Regions from separate parts of the Propionicimonas sp. T2.31MG-18 genome, predicted to be linked through region 1. Evidence: predicted binding sites of a transcription regulator. Region 1 holds the regulator's gene; the other holds the start of a gene.
The links. Region 1 encodes LexA, which represses DNA repair genes until DNA is damaged. Its sites were predicted from a motif close to TCGAACANNTGTTCGA; they were not measured.

Region 1 (7,046 bases):
GGACGAGCTCCGGGCCCGGGTCGAGCAGCGGCTACCGCGTCCGGAGGTGGAGGTGCGTGCCCTCGTGCCCTACGACCGCGGCGACCTGATCAACCGCATCCACCTCAGCGGGGAGTTCGTCAGCAGCGAGCACACCGAGCACGGCACGCTGGTGGTCGCCCGCGTGAACGCCGACCTCGCCGGCGAGCTCGCGCGCTACGCCAGCGATGCCTGAGCCGGCCGGCCTGGATGGCGAGAAGGCCGGCGGAGGCGGCCTGGCCGACCGCATCCTGGCGGCCGCCGTCGCCGGGATCGGCGGTCACCCCCGTCCGGGCCAGCAGCAGATGGCTGCCGCGGTCGGCCGGACGCTCGACAACGGTGAGCACCTGCTGGTGCAGGCCGGGACCGGGACCGGCAAGTCGCTGGGCTACCTGGCCCCCGCCCTCGCCAGCCTCGTCGAGGACCGGGCGTCGCGGGTGGTGATCGCGACCGCGACCCTCGCGCTGCAGGCCCAACTCGCCGGGAAGGACATCCCGGCCGCCGTCACGGCCTGCGAGCAGGTGTGCGGCCAGGGGGTCACCCACGCCGTCCTGAAGGGACGGAGCAACTACGCCTGCCTGCTGCGGGTGCGCGACGGCCAGGGCTCGGAGCAGGAGGCCCTGCTGCCCGAGCCCGGCGAGGCGACGGGGGTCGGCGCGGAGGTGGTCGCGCTGCGCCGCTGGGCGGAGGAGGAGGCCGGCTCCGGGCGGCTCGCTGACCGCGACGACGCTCCGGCGCACACCCCGGCCGCCTGGATGCAGGTGTCGGTCCCGGTCCGGGAGTGCCTGGGTGCGCAGCGGTGCCCCTACGGCGCCGAGTGCCTGGTGGAGAAGTCGCGCGAGCGGGCGCGGGCCAGCCAGCTGGTGGTGACCAACCACGCCCTGCTGGCGGTCGACGCGCTGCACGGGGGTACCGCGCTGCCCGAGTACGAGGGGCTGGTGATCGACGAGGCCCACGAGCTCGTCAGCCGCGTGACCGGTGCCGCGTCCGTCGAACTCGGCCCGTCGCAGGTGGAGCGGGTCGCGAAGCGGTGCCTCGCCTGGCTCACCGACGACGTCGGGCTGGCCTTCCTGGACGCAGCGGACGCCCTGCAGGGCGCGCTGGACGGGACCGATCCCGGCCGGGTCACCGAGCCGGAGGCCGAAGTGGTGGCGGCGCTGCGCAGCGTCCGCACGGCCGCCCGCGCGGCGATCACGGGGCTGGCCGGCGGCAAGGACGAGGAGACGGACCGCCGGCAGGCGCAGGCCGCAGCCCAGGAGGTCTTCGACGTCGCCGAGCGCATGGCGAAGCTCGACCCCTACGACGTGGTGTGGGTGTCGGAGTCCGAGCGGTTCGGCCGGCAGGCGAACTGCGCCCCGCTGTCGGTGGCCGGACTGCTGCGCAGCCGGGTGTTCGACAACCACCCGGTGGTGCTCACCTCGGCCACGCTGAAGATCGGGGGTGACTTCCGCGCGATCGCCGCGTCCCTGGGGCTGGCCGGGGAGGACGCGGCGGACTGGCGCGGGATCGACGTCGGCTCCCCGTTCGACTACCGCAGCCAGGGAATCCTCTACGTCGCGCGGCAGCTGCCCCCGCCGGGGCGGGACGGCATCGGGCCGGAGGCGCTCGCCGAGGTGGCCGAACTCCTGTGGGCCGCGGACGGCAGGACGCTCGGCCTGTTCGCGTCCCAGCGATCGGCGGAGGCCGCCGCGCGGTACTGCCGCGAGCACGTCCCCGAACGGCTGGTGCTCTGCCAGGGCGACGCGCACCTGCCCCGGCTGACCGCGGAGTTCGTGGAAGACCCGGAGGCCTCGCTCTTCGGCACGCTGTCGCTGTGGCAGGGCATCGACGTGCCGGGCGACACCTGCCGCCTGGTGATCATCGACAAGATCCCGTTCCCGCGACCGGACGACCCGCTGATGCAGGCCCGCCAACAGGCGGTCACCGAGGGCGGGGGGAACGGCTTCATGGCGGTGGCGGCCACGCACGCGGGGCTCCTGCTGGCCCAGGGGTCGGGACGCCTGATCCGCACCCTGACCGACCGCGGTGTCGTCGCCGTCCTGGACCCCCGGCTGGTCACCGCACGGTACGGCAGTTTCCTCACCGCGTCGATGCCCGACTTCTGGACGACCACCGATCGCGAGACGGCCATCGGGGCGCTGCGGAGGCTCGGCAGCGGAACGGACGCGGGCGCCCGCTGAGCCCGGCCCGGGTGGGCTTCGGCCACGCGGGCGTGGGCGCCAGCGCGGCGTGGCAACGGGTGCGACGAGAAGCCGAGGCTCCTCGTCGGAGCACCCGGCGAGGCGATCGGCTCGGTGGCCGGCGCTTCGGCGTCGTGCCGGGCCGGTCCCGATAGCGCACGAGACGTCCGCAGGACCCGGTCGAGCGGGGGAGGGCGGTCAGGAGCCGAGGAGCTCGGCGAGGCGCCCGGCGCGGTCGTCGGGCACCTCGACCAGCTTGGTCCTGCTCGTGGCGCCGCTGACGAGGGCCACGTCTCGGGCCGGGCATCCGAGGGCCTTCGCGAGCGCGGCGAGCGCCGCCTCCGTGGCCCGTCCGTCCACCGCTGGAGCCTGGACGGCCACCACCAGGGCGTCCTCGCCGTAGCGGCCGCCCACGCGGGTCCTCCCCGCCCCCGGCTTGACCCGGATCGGGATGCGGATGGCTACACCCTCCGCAGGACGGCGACCACCTTGCCGAGGATGGACGCGTTGTTGCCGTCGATCGGCTCGTAGGCGGGGTTGTGGGGCAGCAGCCACACCTGGCCCGGCGTGCGCTTGAAGGTCTTCACGGTGGCCTCGTCACCGATCAGGGCCGCCACGATGTCGCCGTTGACGGCGTCGGGCTGCTGCCGCACGACCACGTAGTCACCGTCGCAGATCGCGGCGTCGATCATCGAGTCGCCCCTGACCTCCAGCAGGAACAGCGTCCCCTCACCGACGAGCTGGCGGGGGAGCGCGAACACGTCCTCGACGGCCTGCTCGGCGAGGATCGGGCCACCGGCGGCGATGCGACCCAGCACCGGGACGGTCACCGACGGCGCGGTCGGGGCGGGGAGGTCCGGCTCGACGATGCGGGTCGCCACGGCGACCTCATCCCCAGCCGCCATCGAATCGGGCAGCCGCACCTCGAGTGCGCGTGGGCGGTGCGGGTCACGGAAGAGGAAGCCCTTGGCCTGGAGCACCTTGAGCTGGTGCGCGGCCGAGGACGAGGATGCCAGGCCCGCGCGGTCGGCGATCTCCCGGATGCTCGGCGGGTAGCCGCGGGCAAGCAGGTCGTCGCGGATCACCTCGAGGATCCGCCGCTGGCGCGCGGTGAGGCCCTCCGCGTCCGCCGGGCCGTCGGGCAGGTGGCTGACCTTCGTGCCGAGCTGGGCGGCGATGTCTTCCTTGCGCGGACGGCCCCGCTTGCGGGCCGGGGGTTCTGCCTTGCTAGCCATGGCAGCACGCTAACCCGGCGCCGCGACGGAATCAAACACATGTTCGAGCGTGTCGGGAATCGGACGTCACAGCACCTCGACGGTGCCGCGGCCGCCGTCCACGCGCACGAGGTCGCCGGTCGCGAGCCGCGCGGTGGCGTCACCGCAGCCGACCACGGCGGGGATGCCGAGCTCGCGGGCCACGATGGCGGCGTGGCTGAGCGGCGCGCCGAGGTCGGTGACGATCGCACCCGCCCGGGGGAAGACCGGGGTCCAGCCGATGTTGGTCAGGGGGGTGACCAGCACCTCGCCCGGCAGCAGCTGGTCGGCGTCCTCGATGCGGTCCAGCCGGCGCACCCGTCCCTGTGCGACCCCGACCGACCCGGCGGCCCCGGTCACGAGCCGCTCGTCGCCCTCCGGTGGTGGCGGCAGCGGACGGCCCGCGACGAAGGCGTCGCCGCGCCGGCCGGGATCGGCCGCCCACGCGTACGGGTCGAAGCGACCGACGATGAACAGCGGGAGCTGGGGGAGGTCCCGCTGCCGTTGCACCACGGCGCGGCGCGCGGCCACGTCCGGCGCCCGGCCGGTCCCGTCCAGGGCGTCCAGCAGTTCGGGGAGGGTGTGGAAGAACACGTCGTCGCCGATGCCGAGCAGGACGCCGGCACGGAGGGCGAACCCTCGCCCGACCCCGGTCCAGCGGACGGACTCCGAGCGGACGCGCTCCCGCAGTGCGGCCCGGCGCGCCCTGCGTCGCAGCCGGCGCTCGACGTCGCGCGCCTTTTCGGGATGGTCCGTCCTGAGGCGGTCCCTGGCCGCCTCGAAGGCCGCGGCGCGGCCGGCCCGGAGACGTCCCACGTCCGCGCCGGTCGCGGCGGAGGCGAGGGCGCGGTCGAGCCAGCCGGGGTTCTCCGCCGGACGCGGCCAGGCGAGCTCGACCTCGTTGTGGCCGCGATGCCCGAACGCCGCGAGGTAGTCGTCGCGGGAGAGGCGTCCGGCGAGCACCTCCTGGAGCCCGGCGGCGGGGCCGAGGCTCTCCAGGCCTCCGCAGAGCCCGGCGACGTTCGCCAGCAGCGCGGCGGAATCGTCGGCGCCGACGAGCCGGCGGAGTTCGTCCTCGAGCGGGTCGAGCCGGTCGTCGGTGGCGGCGATCACCGCCCAGAACGCGCGCAGGGAGGCGGGGAACACCGCGTCCCGCCACAGGGCCGCGAGCTCCGCGCCGGTGGACGCGGCCGCGACGCGGGCGGCGAGCCGCGCGCTCTCCTCCCGGCTGGTGGCGAGGAAGCGGGGGAGGCGCAGCCGGTGCCACTGCAGGCGGACCAGCGTGGCCAGCAACGGCAGCCCCTCGTCCTGCCAGTCGGCCTTCGTCAGGGGCAGCACGGGCAGCGGGACGTCGTCGGGCAGGTCGCCCCACAGCCCGGCGATCTGGCGGTAGGCCGCCCGCGGGTCCGCCGCTGCCTTCGGCCCGCGTGCGCTCACCTGCACGCTCAGGTTCGCGTAGGGCCGCCCGCCGACGTAGCCGGCCATCTCGCGACCCCTCACCTTCATCGACGGGCCGCCGTTGTCCTGCTGGTGGCGGACCACGGAGACGGTGAGCGGGGTCTGCGGCTCCGGGTTGGCCTCCGACAGGTTCGTCGCCGACCACAGGCAGGTGCCGGTGAGGGTGTCGTTGCGCTCCGCGGTGACCGGGTCCCAGCCGCGCATGCTGGTCACCGGCCGGGCCTGGAGGATCCAGACGCGGTCTGCGGCGACCGCCCACTCGATGTCCAGGGCGACTCCGCCGAAGCAGGCCTCGATGTCGTGCGCCGCGGCATGCAGCCGGGCGGCCACCGGCGCGAGGACGGCAGGGCCGGTGTACGCGCCGTCGGGGCGGTGGAAGCGGAACGGGGTCGCGTCGGCGGAGCCGGAGACCAGCGCCTCGCCCGGGCCCTCGACGACGTCGCCCACCATGGTGTCGAGGTCGCCGGTGAGCGGGTCTGCGGTGAACAGGACGCCCGCCCGCTGCGCTGCCACCATGCGCTGCACCACGACCGCGACCGGCTGGTGGGCCTCGACCCCCTGCGCCTCGGCGTAGGCCCGCACGCGGGGCGCGGCCCCGGAGCGGTGGACGCGGGACGCGGCGTCCACCACCGCGGTGGCGGGCACGTCGAGCTCGGTGGCGAACGCGCCGGCGAACGACGCGGACGCGGAGTCCTCCGCTCCGGCGGAGGATCGCACGGCGAAGGGGCCGCCGCCGAGGCGGCGCAGGGCGCGTGCCAGCTCGCGGGAGCCGGCGGGGGAGAGCCCGCCGTCGTCGAAGGCGCCCGGGAGCACGACGACCCCGGCCGGAACGCGGAAGCCAGCCTGCACCAGGCGCGCCAGCGCGGAGGCCTTGCCCCCCGCCCCTGGCGTGCCCGGGGCCAGTCGGGCGAGGTCGTGCACCAGCCGGCCCGGGGGCGCGGAGCGCACGCGCCGCACGAGGACGACGGCCCGGCCGGCGAGCCAGGTGCCCGCCAGGTAGCCGAGGGTTCCGGCCAGCGCGGCGAGCGGGACGCGGGCCAGGACGGGCACAGGGGCGAGGACGGCGACCGCCGAGCCCGCCGCCAGCGCGCAGAGGTTGGCACCGACGAGGCGTGCCCTCCGGGTGCGGGGGTCAGTCATCGCCGGCGTCTCCGGTGGCACCGCCGAGGATCCGGTCGAGGCCCGGGACGCGGGCGAGCACCTGGTCGGCCTTGCCGAACGCGAGGCCGAACCCGACGTCGCCGAACACCAGCAGCTTGTCGCCGACCTCGATCCCGAGGTCGCGGCGCGCTTCCGCCGGAATGACGATCTGGCCGCGGTCACTGACCGTCACGGTGCCGTAGAAGCGGCGGTCGGGATTGGTGGGGTGGGTGTGGGCCATCCGTGCTCCTCGCGTCTTGGATACAAGACATATCTTACGCGCTCGGGAGGCCTGGAGGAACTGTCAGTGGCGGGTGCGAGGCTGTTCCACGTCCGACACGCGGAGCGAACAATTGTTCGAATTGCTTGATCCGCGCGGCGGGCTGGGATAGAAAAGGTATCGAACACCTGTTCGAGCGAAGGAGATGCCATGAGCGCGCTGCTGATCGAGGACCTGTCCACGACCATCCCGGTGAGCCTGCCGGGCACCGGCGCCGAGCCGCGCCGCTGGCGCCATGTCGAGCGCGGCCCGCAGGCCCGCCCGCACCTGGTGTCGCTGCCGGGCGGCCGTCCGGGCGGTGTCGCCGCACCGGCCGCGCCACGGGTCCCGGCTCGCGTGGCCGCGTCCACCCCAGCCCGCACCTGGGAGCTCACCGATCGGGGGATCGCGGTCGTGGTGGTGTTCTTCCTCGCCGTGGTCGCGCTCGCGGCCGTGGTGCTCGTCAGCGGCTTCCTGGCCGTGAGCGACGCCCCGCTGCCCGTCGCGCCGCCGGTGGTGGCCGCTGCCGCGCAGGGGTGAAACCGGAGTCCTCTCCCGCCATCGACGACGCCGGACGGCCCCTGTGGCCGGCCGGCGTCCGCAATTGGGAGCATCTCCGCGCGACACGCCAGCGGGGCTGTCTTGCCAGTGGCACTCTGGAGACATAACCTCTACATCTAGTAGTTACACGGATGTGGTTAGTCCACAGATTGTGGTCGCCGCCCACAAGTTATCCAC
Region 2 (7,046 bases), on a different contig from region 1:
GCGCAGTGACGGCCTGGAAGTCCGCGGCGCCCTGGCTGTTGAACTCCAGCTCGACCACCCACGAGACCGAGTTCTGCGGGACGGCGGCGATCGCGCGGGTGACCTGGTCACCGCGGATCAGCACCGGGCCGAGGAGGTACTTGTAGGACTTCGTCTGGTCGCAGGTGATCAGCGGCTGGTCGGTGACGTCCGGCGTCGGGCTGGGCTGGTCGCACTGGAACGCGGCGAACTCGCTGTTGTCGCGGTCACTCGGCGTCCACTTCAGCAGGTCGGCCAGCGCGGTGGTCTGCCCGGACGGCGCGGTCGGCCGCGGGCTCGGGACCGGCGTGGGCAGGCCGGGCATCGGCCGCTTGTTCGGCGTGGCGGACGGCGACGCGCTCGGCTCGGTCGTCGGCTGCGCGGACGCCGTCGCGCTGGGCTGCGTGGCCCCGCCGGTGGACGCCTCCGCGGCGTAGACCTTGCGGAAGTACAGCTGCGCGGTCTGGCCGACCATCCGGACGAGCTCGTCACGCTGGACGTTCGGCACCGACACGACGATCTGGCGGTCGCCGGAGGTCGTCACCTCGCTCTCGCCGACGCCGATCGAGTCGACGCGCTGCTGGATGATCGTGCGGGCCAGCTCCAGGCTCGCCGGGTCGACCGTGCCCGAACCGGTCACGTTGGACGCGGTGAGGGTGATCGTCGTGCCGCCCCGCAGGTCGAGGCCCAGCTTGGGGCTCCAGACACCGGAGAAGCCGATCATCGTGAACAGGGCCACGATGACGAGGCCGAGGATCACCAGCGTTCGGAGCGGGTGGGTGTGTTTCCTGCTTGTCGTAGCCACGTCTGCCTAGGGTGCTCAGTTCTTGGTCGTGCCCGGGTTGTCCCAGGTCGCGTCGGCCTTCTCCGCCCCGGCCTCTGCGGGCTCGTCGGCGGCCTCCACGGCCTCGGCGGGCTCCGCGACGGCGTCGGCGTCGGCGACCTCGGCCTCCACGGCTTCGTCGTCCGCGTCGTCGGCGTACTCGAACTCGTCGACCACGGGCTGGGTGGTGATGGCGCGCTTGTCGACGGTCATCTCCACGCCCGGGGCGATCTCCACCACGGCCTGCTTGTCACCGAGGTACTTGACGGTGGCGATGATGCCCGAGATCAGCATCACCCGCGAGCCCGGCTCGAGGGTGCTCATCAGGCTCTGCTGCTCCTTGGCCCGCTTCTGCTGCGGCCGGATCAGCATGAAGTACAGCACGCCGCCCATCAGGACGAACAGCAGCACGGTGGTCCAAATGTCTCCGCCCATTGGCGATTACCTCACGTTCACAGAGTCGGGGGCGGCGCTGCCGCCGAGCCCGTAGCCTAGCGCCGGTCGACCGGATTACCCATTCGACCACGCGTCGGCCACACCGCGATCCCCCGAGTCACTCGCCGCTGAACAGGTCCGGCGCCGACGGGGGCGGGCCCATCGAGGCCGGCGGGGTGAGCCCGAGGTGCTCCCATGCCCTGCGGGTGGCCACGCGCCCCCGGGGCGTCCGCATCAGGAAACCCTCGCGGACCAGGAACGGCTCGGCGACCTCTTCGATCGTCTCGGTCTCCTCCGCGACGGCGAGGGCGAGCGTCGTCAGCCCGACGGGTCCTCCGCCGAAGCCCCGGCACAGTGCGTCGAGGACGGCACGGTCGAGGCGGTCCAGGCCGAGCGGGTCCACCTCGTAGAGCTCCAGCGCGGCGGAGGCCACCGCGCGCGTCAGCCGTCCGTCCGAGCGCACCTGCGCGTAGTCGCGGACGCGGCGCAGCAGGCGGTTGGCGATGCGGGGCGTGCCGCGCGAGCGGGACGCGATCTCCCCGGCGGCGTGGCGGTCCAGGTGGATGCCGAGCAGGGCCGCGGACCGGCGCAGGATCGCCTCGAGGTCGTCCGCCTCGTAGAAGTCGAGTTGCGCGGTGAACCCGAAGCGGTCGCGCAGCGGACCGGGCAGCAGGCCGGCCCTGGTCGTGGCGCCCACGAGCGTGAACCGCGGGATGTCGAGCGGGATCGCCGTCGCCCCGGGGCCCTTGCCCACCACGACGTCGACGCGGAAGTCCTCCATCGCCAGGTAGAGCATCTCCTCCGCGGGACGGGACATGCGGTGGATCTCGTCGAGGAAGAACACCTCCCCCTCGGTGAGGCCGGACAGGATCGCGGCCAGGTCGCCGGCGTGCTGGATGGCCGGGCCGGACGAGATCCGGATCGGCGCGCCCATCTCGGCGGCGATGATCAGGGCCAGGGTCGTCTTCCCCAGGCCCGGCGGGCCCGAGAGCAGGACGTGGTCGGGCGTCGTGCCGCGATGCCGGGCCGCGGCGAGGACCAGTCCGAGCTGGTCGCTGACCCGGCGCTGGCCGCCGAACTCGGCCAGCGAGGACGGGCGCAACGCCGACTCCGCGGCCTGCTCGTCGCTGTGGACGTGCGGGTCGAGCGGATCCGTCTCAGGCGTCGGCACGTCGGACACTCTGCCAGACCGTCCGGCTCACTTGGCCAGGCTGCGCAGTGCGGCGCGCAGCAGCTGGGCGACGGGAGTCTGGGGGTTCTCCTCGGCGAGCGCGGCAACGCGGTCGCACGCCGCCTCCGCGTCCCGGGTGGAGTAGCCGAGGCCCTCCAGGCCGGCCCGCACCTGGTCGCGCCACGCCCCGGCGCCGGCCGAGAGCGCGGCGCCGGCGGGTGTCGTCCCTGCGAGCACAGCGACCTTGTCCTTCAGCTCGAGCACCAGGCGCTGGGCGCCCTTCGCGCCGATTCCCGGCACGCGGGTGAGGGCGGCCACGTTGGAGCCGGCCACCGCCGCGCGGAACTCCTCCGGGGAGAACACCGAGACGACGGCCTGGGCGATCTTGGGACCGATGCCCGTGGCTGACTGGACCAGCTCGAAGCAGTCCCGCTCGCCCGGCTCGGCGAAGCCGTACAGCGTCAGCGAGTCCTCGCGCACGACCAGGGAGGTGTGCAGCGTCACCGTCTCTCCGACGACCGCCCGTGCGGCGGTGGCCGGCGTGCAGAGGGCCTTCAGCCCGAAGCCCGACAGGTCGACGACCAGCCAGGTGCCGCCGACGGCGGCCACCGTCCCGGTCAGTAGCGCGATCATGCCGTGCCTCCTCTCGCGGCCAGCGCCTGGGCGATGCGATCGTTCGCCGCGCCGCGCCACAGGTGGCAGATTGCCAGCGCCACCGCGTCCGCAGCGTCGGCCGGCCTGGGCGGCGCGGACAGGCGCAGCAGCCGGGCGACCATGGTGCCCACCTGCGCCTTGTCGGCCCGGCCGGAGCCGGTGATCGCGGCCTTGACCTCCGTCGGGGTGTGGGTGTGGACGGGCAACCCGGCCCGGGCGGCCACCAGCATGGCCAGCCCGGCGGCCTGAGCGGTCCCGATGACGGAGAGCACGTTCTGGTCGGCGAAGACGCGCTCCACCGCCACGACGTCCGGCCGGTGCTCCCCCACCCACTCCATGAGCCCGGCCTCGATGCGGACCAGCCGCTGCGGGAGTTCCATCGTGCTCGGGGTGGTGATCACCCCGACAGCCACGAGCTGCGGCGGGCGGCCGGGGGTGCCCTCGATCACACCGACCCCACACCTGGTCAGGCCGGGGTCGACGCCGAGAACCCGCATGCAGCTTCCTTTCCGAACAGCTGTTCGGATACTAGCCCGCGCGGCGCGCCGCCCGTGGCGTGCCACGCGGGCGCGGGCGAAATCGCAGGACGGGTCCGAAGCCTCGCCGTCAGTCGCCCAGGGCGTCGCCGATCTCGTCGGGCACGTCCTCGTTGCTGTAGACGTTCTGCACGTCGTCGCAGTCCTCGATGGCGTCCAGCAGCTTGAACAGCTTCTCCGCCGCCTCCGTCGTCGCCACGGACTCGGTGTACTGCGGCACGAACTGCACCTCGGCGGAGTCGTAGTCGAGCCCGGCCTCCTGCACGGCCTTGCGGACGTCGACGACGACGTTGGGGTCGCTGATCACGCGGAAGGTCTCGCCCTCGTCGAAGACGTCCTCGGGGCCGGCGTCGAGGGTGGCCTCCAGGAGGTCGTCCTCGGTGAGGGTGCGGCCGCCCTGCGTCTTCGCGACCTCGACGACACCCTTGCGGTCGAAGATCCTCGAGACCGAGCCGACGTCGGCCATCGTGCCGCCGTTGCGGGTCACCGCCACCTTGACGTCGGAGGCGGACCGGTTGCGGTTGTCGGTCAGGCACTCGATCAGCAGTGCCACCCCGCCCGGCCCGTAGGCCTCGTACATGATCGTGATGTAGTCGGCGCCGCCGCCCTCGGTGCCGCCGCCGCGCTTCACCGCCCGGTCGATGTTGTCGACCGGGACCGAGTTCTTGCGGGCCTTCTGGATGGCGTCATACAGGGTCGGGTTGCCCGAGGGGTCCGCACCACCGGTGCGCGCGGCGACCTCGATGTTCTTGATCAGCTTGGCGAAGAGCTTGCCGCGCTTGGCATCGATGGCCGCCTTCTTGTGCTTGGTGGTGGCCCACTTGGAGTGCCCGCTCATGTACGTCCGTTCGTCGTGCTGGGTTTTCGCGCGCCTCAGTCTAGGCCACGTGCTGGCGTCGGTCGTTCCCGGTGCCGCGCTCCCCCGTCCCGGGGCCCGGGCGACTTCGGCCGCCCGCCGGCGGGCGTCCCGGACGGGCGTCGTCTAGCCTGAGCGCCATGAGCGAGCGTCGCCACGGCGAGTACAAGGTGCCCGGAGGGAAGTTGGTGGCTGTCGACCTGGGGGTCGTCGACGACCGCCTGGTCGACGTCCAGGTGAGTGGCGACTTCTTCCTCGATCCGGACGAGGCGCTGCCGGTGATCGACCGCGCGCTCGGCGGCGTCCCGATCGCTGCGGGCGTCTCCGAGCTCGCCGCCCGCATCGACGCCGACCTCGCCCGGGCCGGCGCCGAGGGGATTCTCGGCGTCCCGGTGACCATGGTGGGCTTCGACGCCCACGCGGTGGCCATCGCCGTCCGCCGGGCCCTGGGGCTGTCGACCGGCTGGCAGGACCACACCTTCACCTACCTCGACCCCGGGGTGCTCGACCCCGCCGAACACGCAGCGCTCGACGAGGTGCTTGCCCGCGAGCTGGCCGCCGGCCGCCGCGGCCCGACGTTCCGCTTCTGGGAGTGGCAGAACCCCGCCGTCGTGATCGGCTCCTTCCAGTCGCTGCGCAACGAGGTCGATGCGGAGGCCGCCGAGCGGTACGGCGTCCAGGTGGTGCGCCGGGTGTCCGGCGGGGGCGCCATGTTCATGGAGGCCGGCAACTGCATCACCTTCTCCCTTGTCGTCCCGGCCACCCTGGTGGACGGCATGAGTTATGAGGCCTCCTACGCCTTTCTCGACGAGTGGGTGCTCACCGCCCTCGGGCGGGTCGGGGTCCAGGCCCACTACGCGGGGCTGAACGACATCGCCTCGCCCGCAGGGAAGATCGCCGGCGCCGCACAGAAGAGGTTCGTCGGCGGCGCTGTGCTGCACCACGTGACCATGGCCTACGACATCGACGCCGACAAGATGCTCCAGGTGCTGCGTATCGGCCGGGAGAAGCTCTCCGACAAGGGGACGAAAAGCGCCAACAAGCGTGTCGATCCCGTGCGTTCGCAGACCCACCTGCCCCGCACCGACGTGATGTCGTCGTTCCTGGCCACCTTCCGCGAGCTGTACCGCGTCCAGGACGGCGCCCTGACCGTTGCCGAGCTGGCCGAGGCCAGGGAGCTCGCCCGGACGAAGTTCCTCAGCCCGGAGTGGACCGCCCGCGTGCCCTGAGCCGCCGGGCCTCGCTCACGCCGGTGTCGCCAGCCGGTCCCCCGCCGGCAGCAGGCTGGTCGCCGCCATCGCGGCCACGATCCGGTCGAAGTCCTCGCCCGGCACCTCGAACAGGCCGCGGCGGAAGGTGAAGCCCCAGTTGCTTCCGTCGAGCACGAAGCCGAGGTGCGGCAGCAGGGGCCGGATCGGCGCCGGCAGGCAGGGCGCGAACGCGACGTCGCGGCGCCACGGACGGAACTGCGGTGACACCTCGACCTGGTACGCCTCCGTCCCGGTGACGACGCCGCACGCCGTGAACTGCTGCAGCGGCTCGCCGTCGGGATAGTCGGTGCGCGGGGAGTAGAAGACGATCCGGTCCCCGGCCCGCAGCCGGGAGAGCCGCGTCCGTGCGCCGTGGTCGGCCTGGGTGAAGCCGCCGGCCACGCCGCGGCACACGTGCGCCAGGCTGACGGTGTTGACCCAGTCCCGGCGTGCGTCCTGCATTCGTTGTTCGCTCATGCCCGTCAGTGTGTGACCCGCCACCGACACCCGGCGTCCCCCACGCCCCCGATCCGTCCTCCCCGACCTCGCGGACCGCCCTCCCTCGCCCGCTCCCGGTACGCGTTCGCCCCCGAGTGCAACTCCCGCTACCGGAATTCCGGCGGCGCGAGTTGCGTTCGGGGGCGAACGCGGACGGCGAGGGGCGCGAGTTGCGTTCGGGGGCGAAACGGCGACGACTGCGAAGACTGTCGCCTTCGGCGAGTCAGCCGGCGCAGGCCTCCAGGGCATCGGCGAGGGTGAAGTTGCCGACGTAGAGGGCGGTGCCGACGATCGCTCCCTCCACGCCGAGGGGGACGAGGTCACGCAGGGCGCGGAGGTCGTCGAGGGTGGAGATCCCGCCGCTTGCGATCACGGGGGCGTCGGTCCGCGCACAGACCGCGGTGAGCAGGTCGATGTTGGGTCCGCTGAGCATCCCGTCGCTGGCAACGTCGGTGACGACGTAGCGCGCGCAGCCGGCGGCGTTCAGCCGGTCGAGGGTCTCCCAGAGGTCGCCGCCCTCACGGGTCCAGCCGCGGGCGGCGAGCCGCGTCCCGCGGACGTCCAGCCCGATGGCGATCCGGTCACCGTGCTCGGCGATGACCCGGTCGCACCAGTCCGGGTTCTCCAGCGCGGCCGTACCGATGTTCACCCGGCGGCAGCCGGTGGCCAGCGCCCGTTCCAGGCTCGCGTCGTCCCGGATGCCGCCGGACAGCTCCACGTGCAACTCCATCGCCGCGGTGATGCGGGCGATCACGTCGGCGTTGCTGCCACGGCCGAAGGCGGCGTCGAGGTCCACGAGGTGGAG

Region 2: the regulator LexA is predicted to act here: its motif matches at 3,611-3,626, upstream of ruvC (crossover junction endodeoxyribonuclease RuvC).

Annotation. Positions count from the first base shown of each region.
Region 1 is NZ_CAXWGX010000012.1:578,914-585,959, forward strand. It holds gene hflX (GTPase HflX) at 1-214, shown strand, start outside; gene ACFQQJ_RS07720 (ATP-dependent DNA helicase) at 225-2,198, shown strand; gene ACFQQJ_RS07725 (DUF167 domain-containing protein) at 2,397-2,753, opposite strand; gene lexA (transcriptional repressor LexA) at 2,660-3,433, opposite strand; gene ACFQQJ_RS07735 (PEP/pyruvate-binding domain-containing protein) at 3,500-6,049, opposite strand; gene ACFQQJ_RS07740 (AbrB/MazE/SpoVT family DNA-binding domain-containing protein) at 6,042-6,290, opposite strand; gene ACFQQJ_RS07745 (hypothetical protein) at 6,480-6,848, shown strand.
Region 2 is NZ_CAXWGX010000030.1:37,991-45,036, reverse strand. It holds gene secD (protein translocase subunit SecD) at 1-823, opposite strand, end outside; gene yajC (preprotein translocase subunit YajC) at 839-1,276, opposite strand; gene ruvB (Holliday junction branch migration DNA helicase RuvB) at 1,395-2,447, opposite strand; gene ruvA (Holliday junction branch migration protein RuvA) at 2,475-3,080, opposite strand; gene ruvC (crossover junction endodeoxyribonuclease RuvC) at 3,077-3,598, opposite strand; gene ACFQQJ_RS17130 (YebC/PmpR family DNA-binding transcriptional regulator) at 3,708-4,475, opposite strand; gene ACFQQJ_RS17125 (lipoate--protein ligase family protein) at 4,634-5,722, shown strand; gene ACFQQJ_RS17120 (EVE domain-containing protein) at 5,738-6,220, opposite strand; gene priA (bifunctional 1-(5-phosphoribosyl)-5-((5-phosphoribosylamino)methylideneamino)imidazole-4-carboxamide isomerase/phosphoribosylanthranilate isomerase PriA) at 6,465-7,046, opposite strand, start outside.